Regions from separate parts of the Vibrio algivorus genome, predicted to be linked through region 2. Evidence: riboswitches for the same ligand, from Rfam matches in the RefSeq annotation. Region 2 holds a riboswitch; each other region holds the start of a gene.

Region 1 (3,283 bases), on a different contig from region 2:
AAACGCTAATCCAAAGCTATTTGCTCAAATTCTACGATGGATTGCTATCATTATTCCTGTTGCATCTGTTATCGGTGCGCTTAATGCTTTCTTCTTATGGATTTTGTCTGAAGCAACCGCGGCACGAGAAGCAAATACTTGGCTTCTTTATTTATTACCTTTTTCTGGCCTAGTTATTGTCTACTTGTATAAAGAGTTAGGCAAAAACTCGGATGGTGGTAATAACCTCATCATGGATGAAATACATCAACCTGGAGCTGGTATTCCTACTCGCATGGGTTCACTGGTTTTAATTACGACGGTGATCACCCATTTATTTGGTGGCTCTGCGGGCCGTGAAGGAACGGCGGTACAGATTGGAGGGGCAGCTTCTAATTACTTTGCTAAGATTTTTAAGTTATCAGAATCAGACAGGCGATTACTGCTTATCTCGGGTATTGCTGCGGGCTTTGGTGCAATTTTTGGTACACCTTTGACTGGTGCTATTTTCGCGCTAGAGGTGCTCGCTATAGGGCGTTTAAAGTATGATGCTATAGTTCCAGCCTTATTTTCTGCTATCGTTGCTGATATGGTCTGTACGGCGTTAGGAGCACATCATACTCATTATCGCATTGACTTTTTAGAGTCATATCAATTACTCGACCATGTTGTGAAAGTTGATCCGTTTTTATTGCTTAAAATTTTAGTGGCAGGTGTGGGCTTTGGATTAGCGGGTTATCTTTTTGGTGAGCTCACACATTCGTTAAAAGATTTTTTTAAATTGACTTTGAAAAACCCATATTTGATTGTGTTTGTTGGCGGTATTCTGGTTATTTTAATTACTAAGCTGATTGGTAACTATGACTATACAGGCTTAGGGGTTTACAGTTACCGTGAAGGTGGGGTGAGTATTGTTTCAGCTTTCCATCAAGGTGGCGCTGAATGGTATAGTTGGTTGTTTAAATTAATATTAACTGCACTCACTTTATCGGTTGGATTTAAAGGTGGGGAAGTTACGCCATTATTTTTCATCGGTGCAACGCTAGGTAATACTTTAGCTTGGGCTTTAGGTGCGCCACCTGAATTGTTTGCTGCCCTAGGCTTTATTGCTGTATTTGCCGCAGCGACTAATACTCCGTTAGCCTGTACTATCATGGGTGTAGAGTTATTTGGTTCAGAGTACATTTTATACTTCGCTGTTGCTTGCTATACCGCCTATTACTTTAGTGGTCATACAGGTATTTACTCTTCGCAACGAGTTGCTGTTCCTAAGCTATTTGATTTAAAAGATACGCCTAAGTTTGATGGGAAAATAGGTCAACTACGTGAAACCCAATCAAGTTTATTTGCATCACTACTTAAGAAATTAAGAAATAAATAGGAGATAAGTCGTCATTTATCAATAATAACGGTTGATGATTATAAATTGAGCTAATATACTTTTTCTACTTGTCGGAGTGCCATAAGGCTGAGACCGCTATGCGGGATCCGTTGAACCTGATCAGGCTAATACCTGCGAAGGGAACGAGAGAAGAGTAATCTATTCACATTATTACCCCTCTATTTGTGTATCTGTTTTTACAGATTCGCTCTTGTGCATCAAAATCCGTCAAGCATTTACCCCTCGGGACTTCTAACTCATACAGTTAAAGGAAAATGCTATGTCGTCAAGTCGTAAACAAGCCAGAATGGACGCTAAGAATTTTATTAATTCTCTATCTGTCCAACCTTATCCCAATTCGCAAAAAGTTTATATTCAAGGAAGTCGTTCTGATTTACGTGTTCCTATGCGTGAAATCAACCTCGCAGATAGTTTTGTCGGAGGCACCAAAGATGACCCTATTTTAGAGCCAAATCAGCCAATTCACGTCTACGATACCTCTGGTTTTTATACCGATCCTAATTATCAAATCAATCTATATAAAGGCCTACCCAAGTTGAGGGAGTCTTGGATTGAAGAAAGGGCGGATACGGCTTTTCTAGATTCAGTGAGCTCAAAGTTTACCCAGAAAAGGTTAGATGATGACACTTTAGATGACCTGAGATATGGAAATTTACCGAAAATTCGTAAAGCAAAATCAGGCTGTTGTGTGACGCAATTACACTACGCCCGTAAGGGAATCATTACCCCTGAGATGGAGTTTATTGCAATACGTGAAAATATGGGACGTCAAAAATTTGCAGATGAACAACTCAATCAGCAACATCCCGGCGAAAATTTTGGTGCTCACCTCCCTAAAGAAATTACTCCAGAGTTTGTTCGTCGTGAAGTAGCCGAAGGGCGAGCAATTATTCCATCCAATATCAATCACCCAGAATCTGAGCCAATGATTATTGGTCGTAATTTCTTAATTAAAGTAAATGCCAATATTGGTAACTCATCTGTCTCATCATCGATTGAAGAAGAAGTCGAAAAGCTGGTTTGGTCGACTCGTTGGGGTGGCGATACCGTTATGGATCTTTCGACAGGCCGTAATATTCATGAAACTCGTGAATGGATTCTGCGTAATAGTCCTGTTCCAATTGGCACAGTTCCGATGTATCAAGCATTAGAAAAAGTAAATGGTGTTGCAGAAAATCTCAATTGGGAAGTTATGCGCGATACTTTGATTGAGCAAGCTGAACAGGGAGTTGATTACTTTACTATTCATGCAGGTGTTTTATTACGTTATGTTCCTATGACAGCTAAGCGTGTTACGGGAATTGTTTCTCGTGGGGGCTCTATTATTGCTAAATGGTGTTTAGCACATCATCAAGAAAGTTTTCTATATACACATTTTCGTGAAATCTGTGAAATCTGTGCTCAGTATGATGTAGCACTGTCACTTGGGGATGGTTTGCGCCCTGGTTCAATTGCTGATGCCAATGATGAGGCGCAATTTTCTGAGCTACGTACTCTAGGGGAGTTAACTAAGGTTGCTTGGGAATACGATGTTCAAGTCATGATAGAAGGTCCAGGACATGTTCCAATGCATATGATCAAAGAGAACATGGATGAACAATTAAAACATTGCCATGAAGCGCCATTTTATACATTAGGTCCACTGACCACCGATATTGCCCCTGGCTATGATCATATTACTTCTGGTATTGGTGCTGCAATGATAGGTTGGTTTGGTTGTGCGATGCTTTGTTATGTCACACCAAAAGAGCACTTAGGTTTGCCAAATAAAGAAGACGTTAAGACGGGACTTATTACTTATAAACTTGCAGCTCATGCCGGTGATTTGGCCAAAGGACATCCCGGAGCACAAATTCGTGATAATGCCTTATCTAAGGCACGTTTTGAGTTTCGTTGGCATGA
Region 2 (3,283 bases):
AAGCCGTAAATTGAAAATGGTAAACGGGCATCAAAAGCTTTAAACGCACTAGCGACTAAACCGCTATTACCTAAAATAGCTAAAATACCGAATACCCCAACCAACACCGGCAATACCAATGTCGAAGCAAACAGTTTCAATAACAGCGACTTGCCTCTAAATTCTCGTCGAGATAACGCATGAGCAACCGGAATCGCTAAACCAACACTCAACAAAGTCGAAAAGAATGCCTGATAGAAGCTAAAGAAGGTGATATGACGATAATAAGGATCGGATAAAACCCAACTGATATTTAGGCTTGGCGCATACTGAACTAACGCTCCTATAGTGGCACTGACAAACAAAAAAATTGCCAGTGCAACCGCTACGCCAAGTTTAGGAACAGGAACATTAACCACGCTAGCAACCTACTAGAATCTTAAAAGCGAAAAGAGTTGTCATGTGGTTATTGCGACAAAGCCATCTGCCATTCACGAGTCCAACCTTTCAGCTGTTTAGCAACCACTTCAGGCTCTAATGACAGCATCTTGCTTGGCAGCGTTAATTGGTCATAGCCTTTAGGCAATTCAATATCGGTCACAGGGTACATCCAATTTCCCGTTGCCATCACAGATTGAAAAGCATCCGTTAAGATAAAATGCATAAACTCATCGGCCAATTTAGGGTGCTTAGTACTTGCCACTTTAGCCGCCAGTTCAATCTGTGCATATTGGCCTTCAGTAAAATTAGCTGCAGCATATTGTTGATCATTTTCAGCAATGATGTGATAAGCCGGAGAAGTACTATAAGACAGCACCATATCACTCTCCCCTTTTAAGAACATAGGGTAAGAGTCTGACCAACCTTTGCTGACCGTAACGGTTTTATCGGCAATTTTTTGCCATGCTTGCGCCGCATTATCACCATAAACCGCTTTCACCCACAGCAATAAACCTTGCCCGGTAATCGACGTTCGCGGATCTTGATAAATGATATTGAAGTCATCACGATCGACTAATTCTTTTAAGCTTTTCGGCGGATTCTTCATTTTGGTTTTGTTGTACACAAAAGCAAAATAGCCGTAATCAAAAGGCACAAAATAAGGGTTATTCCAACCACCAGGAATAGTGACTTGAGAGGTATCAACATCATGTTTGGCAAGTAGCCCCGTTTGCTGAGCTTGAGCCATAATATTGTTATTTAGCCCCAGTACAACATCCGCCTTGGTGTTGTTGCCCTCTAAACGAATACGACTGAGTACTGAACCACCATCATCCAAGGCAACAAAATTTAGGTTGCAGCCACATTGCCCCTCAAAAGCTTGTTTTATTTTCGGGCCGGGGCCCCAGTCAGAAGTAAAAGAGTCGTAAGTATAAACGGTTAAGGTCGGCTTTTGTTCAGCTAGTTCTGAACTAGCAAGCGCTGAAGTAGAAAAGATTGCAGCACAAGAGAGAGCAAGCAAACTAGAAGCTTTAGGTGTGAAGTTCACTAGATTAATCCTTATTTAGTGAGCGGCACAGGGAAAAGGAGGAGAAACTCACTCAATTCCTACGCCAGCATTATCTGGTTCAGGTCACGGGTGTTATCTCAGCCAAATCACATGATTCAGCACCCCGATGAGTTGTATACCCAAGTAACTTCAAGTTACTTGGGTATATATCTAAATTGTAAAGTCTTGCTTAACAAGTGGCGAGTCGTTATTCACTATTAATAACAATACTGTTAGCTAGAGCGCTGATCGTATCCCCAACGAGGCACTAAACCTTGTTCAATGCCTAAATGATCGAGAATTCTCGCTACCATAAAATCGACTAAATCTTCAATGGTTTTCGGTTGATGATAAAAACCTGGTGCTGCCGGCATTATAGTAACGCCCATTTGCGATAACTTGTGCATATTTTCTAAATGCAAAGTAGAAAATGGCGTCTCACGTACCACTAACAATAATTGACCACGTTCTTTCATTACCACATCAGCCGCACGTTCAATTAAGTTATCCGACATGCCATGAGCAATCGAAGCCACACTACCAGCAGAACATGGACACACTACCATTTGTTTCGGTGCGGCAGAACCTGAAGCAACGGGAGAAAACCAGTCCTCTTTACCACATACGATTAACTTATCACTGCGGCATTTAAGGTGTTCAGCCAAAACTTTTTGTGCAGCCTCTGGACCACTTGGTAACTTTAAATCATGCTCGGTTGCCATCACGACACGAGCGGCTGATGAGATCAGTAAATAGACTGTGTAATCAGCCGCCAACAAACACTCTAATAGACGTAATCCATAGGGTGCGCCGGAGGCTCCAGTGAAAGCCAGAGTGATTTTCTTTTCCGTCAATTGAGACATATTCGCTTCCTCAATAGAGAATGAGTTAGGTAAGTAAAAAGATCATAATGATCTTTTTACTACCCATGATCTTTTTGCTTACTATGATCTTTTTACTATTTTTGTTGTAAAGCTTGTAATAGTTTGGCGTGGATCCCTTCAAAGCCGCCGTTACTCATCACTAAGATCTGATCGCCACTTTGCGCTTGAGCTGCAATATGTCCCACAAAGCTATCAATATTGTCATCAACATAACTTGGTTGAGAGCACTGCTTCGCCACCTCTTCTACCGACCATTGAATATTACTTGGTTGATATAAACAAACCTCATCGGCATGCTTAAAGGCTGCGGCTAAAGTTTGTTTATGTACGCCCATTTTCATCGTGCTTGAGCGAGGCTCAAACACCGCAATAATTTTGCTATCACCAACTTTATTGCGTAAGCCTTCTAAAGTAAGCTCAATCGCTGTTGGGTGGTGAGCAAAATCGTCATACACCTTAATACCCTTAACTTCACCTTTCAGCTCTAAACGACGCTTAGTATTGATGAATTTACCGAGTGCTTCGCAAGCCAGATCTGGAGTAACACCAACATGACGCGCTGCAGCAATCGCCATCAATGCGTTATTCACATTATGATCACCGACTAAATCCCACATTACATCACCGTAATGTTTGCCATCTAAATACACTTGGAAGTGACTTCCATCTTTTTTTACTTTTTCGGCTTTCCAGTGACCATCATCGCCAATGTATTCTAATTCGCTCCAGCAACCACGCTTAATAACATCCTGCAGGCCATCATCATTACTTGGCATCAGAATACGACCGTTGCCAGGAACCGTACGAACTAAATGATGAAATTGACGCTTTATCGCTTCAAGATCATCGAAGATGTCAGCATGATCGAACTCTAAATTATTCATCACCAGTGTGCGTGGATGGTAATGGACAAACTTAGAACGCTTATCGA
Region 3 (3,283 bases), on a different contig from region 2:
AATAACCCTTAACCGTTATCATGTAGATAAAACTCGGTTAAGGGTTTTTTACTTTTAAAGTTTCACGCCACCAGCAGACTACCGTATTGAGTGATGCTAATCTGAACACTTACCCTCTTTTATCATGGTGCGCTCTTAATGAATCAAGAAGCCAAAGCAACGATAATATTAATCCTAACCACTATTTTTGCCGGATTAGGTTGGATTTTTTCCAAGCAAGCGATTATGGGTCTCCCTCCTTTTGCTTTTATTGGAACACGCTTTGTCGCCGCATCGTTATTCTTACTACCTTTTTGCTATAAACAATTAGTTGCTTTAACTCGCGGGCAAATTATTAATGCTGCGAGTGTTGGCTTATTAATGTCCTGCGCACTACTCACTTGGGTAACCGCTATTTCTGTTACCGATACCTTGGCAGAGGGCGCCTTTATTTCAAGTCTTGCCATGCTGTTTGCACCACTTGTAGGCTGGGCTCTTTTTAAACAAAAACCAATCCGCATGTTTTGGATTTCTTTGCCATTTGCAGTTTTAGGGTTAGGTTTTCTATCTTTATCTAACGGTTATCAGCATTCTCCTAGCCAAATCTGGTTTTTAATATCTGCTGTATTATTAGCCTTTCACTTTAATTTTAATGCTAAATATGCCCAAAGCGTTCCAAGTTTAGCGTTAGCCTGTATTCAACTTTTTGTGGTCGGTACAGTGGGAACTATCGCTTCACTTTCGCTAGAGCAGTGGCCCGATCAAGTCAGCAATGAAACTTGGATGTGGGTAGCATTAAGTACCATTTTAGCCACCAGCTTACGCTATGTAATGCAAACCATAGGACAAAAGCTCACCACATCGGGCAATGCGGCAATTATTATGATCTTAGAGCCGGTGTGGGCAAGTTCATTAAGTGTGGTCTTTTATGGCGATGATATGCCGATAGGAAAAGTAATTGGTTGCGCTCTGATCCTGTGGTCGCTCTTTGTTTACCGAGGTGGCGCTAAATTATTAGAAAGGCGGCAAAAAAGGCTGCCGCCTGAGCCCAACAAAGAATAATTAAGTCTCTATTTACTCGCTTGGGCATAAAAATGGTGAACGGGACCGGATCCTTTACCCACATTAAGCTCATCGGCATGAGTTAATGCATTTGATAAATACTGCTTAGCATGCCCAATCGCCTCTGTTAGATCAAAACCTTGTGCCAAATAAGAAGCGATAGCAGAAGAAAGCGTACACCCTGTTCCGTGAGTATTTTGGGTTGCAATACGTCGATGAGTGTAGACCGCGGTTTGGTTTCTTTGAATAAGCCAATCTCGGCTTTCCTCACCTCTAAAGTGCCCGCCTTTTAATAAAATATCCACCTTATGCAATTCTGAATGGGCTTTTAACTTCTCAATAAAGCCTTCAATTTCACTCTCTGATTTTGGTTCAGGCTCCCCAATCAACAACCCGGCTTCAGGTAAATTCGGTGTGATTAATTCTACTAAAGGAATAAGCTTTTCTTTCAGTGTATTAATTGCGGCAGGTTGAATTAATGGGTCACCGCTAGTGGCAACCATAACTGGATCTAACACTACATTCATTAAGTTATAGTGCGTTAACTTTTCTGCTATTACTTCTATTACATCACTATCGTTCAACATACCAATTTTAACTGCGGCAATATTGATATCAGAACAGATAGAATCGAGTTGCTGACCAATAAATTCAGCTGAAACAGGAAAGATGGCATCTACTCCTTGAGTATTTTGCGCTGTGAGTGCAGTAATAGCAGAACAGGCAAAACTTCCTGTTGCAGAAATAGCTTTAATATCAGCTTGGATACCAGCTCCACCACCAGAGTCCGATCCTGCGATAGTTAGTACATTAGGAATATTAGAAGTGTGTGGCGATGGGAAAGTTGATTGAGACATGCATTACTTCCTTTTAGCGCACAGAAGTAATACACATGTAGAGATAAAAAAAGCTCAACACGTTGGTACTAGTTCCCTACGCTGATGTTAATCAGATCAGGTTCAACGGGTCTCACATAAGTGATCTCAGCCTTTGCTGGCTCCCCGACTAATATGCTTAATGCTTGGATGTTTATGATTTAAACTATACCGAAAGTAATTTGAATTGCAGTTAGGCAACAAATAAATGAGGGCGAATGAACGACGTCTACAAAACTACAACTTCAAGTACAACGGATATAACCAGGCACCAATGATGGCTTTAATGTAGAGTTAACCGTTCAAATTGTAAAGCCATTCACTCAAAACAAGTGATCATGTTCTTATCCCCAAGTAGCTTCAAAGATACAAAATTCAAAGCTATCATTTAGCCTTTAGACAGGAAAGATTGACACAAAAAATATCGACTTGGGTATATATGAAATTTTTCTTATAAAAGAGCTATCTATTCATTAGCATTTACTGTAATCACGATGAGACCAAACCATGCCAGACCTATTGATGTCACAACAATCACTTATTCGAATTAGTGTATTTACTCTAATTCTGGTAAGCATGGCGATTTGGGAAATCAAAAAACCGAAAAAGCGTCTCACTCAACCTAAGCTCTATCGATGGACCAATAATTTAGGTTTGGTATTACTTAACAGCGTTCTATTACCTTTCACTCTTCCATTTCTAGCAATCAGTTTTGCCTATTTAATGCAGAACAACCACGTGGGTTTATTTTATTGGTTTAACATCCCTGCATGGCTAAATGTAGTATGTAGCTTACTCTTATTAGATATCGTGATTTACTGGCAGCACCGTCTATTTCATAAAATCCCACTGCTTTGGCGCTTACACCGCGTGCATCATGCCGACCAAGATATCGACGTCACCACCGGTTCGCGCTTTCATTTCATCGAGATTTGGCTTTCGATGCTAATTAAACTCGCAACAATTGCCTTGTTAGGAATTTCTCCCCTAGCTGTCTTTGTATTTGAAATCATACTCAACGCCAGTGCGATGTTTAACCATAGTAATGTGTCATTGCCTTATCGCATGGATGAGCGTTTAAGAAAATGGATTGTCACACCAGATATGCACCGAGTTCATCATTCTATTCATCGCAATGAAACCGACAGCAACTACGGGTTTTGTTTATCCGTTTGGGATCGTTGGTTTGGTAGTTATATTAGCCAACCGAAAGGTGGCCATGAAAATATGACCATTGGGATTAACTTATTCCGCTCAACCAAAGAACAATCTCTATTAAAGATGTTGTCACAACCGTTTAGAAATAACACAGACGGCTGAGCTTATGTTCATTACTCTCTGAATATGCGAAAACTAAAAGAACCTCA

The links. A riboswitch is a leader RNA that binds a small molecule or an ion and turns the genes downstream of it on or off. The one in region 2 is predicted to bind thiamine pyrophosphate.
Region 1: it holds a riboswitch for thiamine pyrophosphate, as region 2 does, so the genes downstream of both, thiC (phosphomethylpyrimidine synthase ThiC) here and thiB (thiamine ABC transporter substrate binding subunit) in region 2, are expected to answer to the same signal.
Region 3: it holds a riboswitch for thiamine pyrophosphate, as region 2 does, so the genes downstream of both, thiD (bifunctional hydroxymethylpyrimidine kinase/phosphomethylpyrimidine kinase) here and thiB (thiamine ABC transporter substrate binding subunit) in region 2, are expected to answer to the same signal.

What each region holds. Positions count from the first base shown of each region.
Region 1 is NZ_BSPV01000019.1:25,497-28,779, reverse strand. It holds gene QQJ93_RS16025 (voltage-gated chloride channel family protein) at 1-1,360, shown strand, start outside; TPP riboswitch at 1,423-1,520, shown strand; gene thiC (phosphomethylpyrimidine synthase ThiC) at 1,641-3,283, shown strand, end outside.
Region 2 is NZ_BSPV01000006.1:450,346-453,628, forward strand. It holds gene thiP (thiamine/thiamine pyrophosphate ABC transporter permease ThiP) at 1-398, opposite strand, end outside; gene thiB (thiamine ABC transporter substrate binding subunit) at 446-1,417, opposite strand; TPP riboswitch at 1,508-1,605, opposite strand; gene QQJ93_RS11115 (flavin prenyltransferase UbiX) at 1,702-2,331, opposite strand; gene mpl (UDP-N-acetylmuramate:L-alanyl-gamma-D-glutamyl-meso-diaminopimelate ligase) at 2,427-3,283, opposite strand, start outside.
Region 3 is NZ_BSPV01000003.1:672,773-676,055, reverse strand. It holds gene QQJ93_RS04815 (DMT family transporter) at 139-1,041, shown strand; gene thiD (bifunctional hydroxymethylpyrimidine kinase/phosphomethylpyrimidine kinase) at 1,050-1,898, opposite strand; TPP riboswitch at 1,955-2,055, opposite strand; gene QQJ93_RS04805 (sterol desaturase family protein) at 2,439-3,236, shown strand; gene QQJ93_RS04800 (zinc transporter ZntB) at 3,270-3,283, opposite strand, start outside.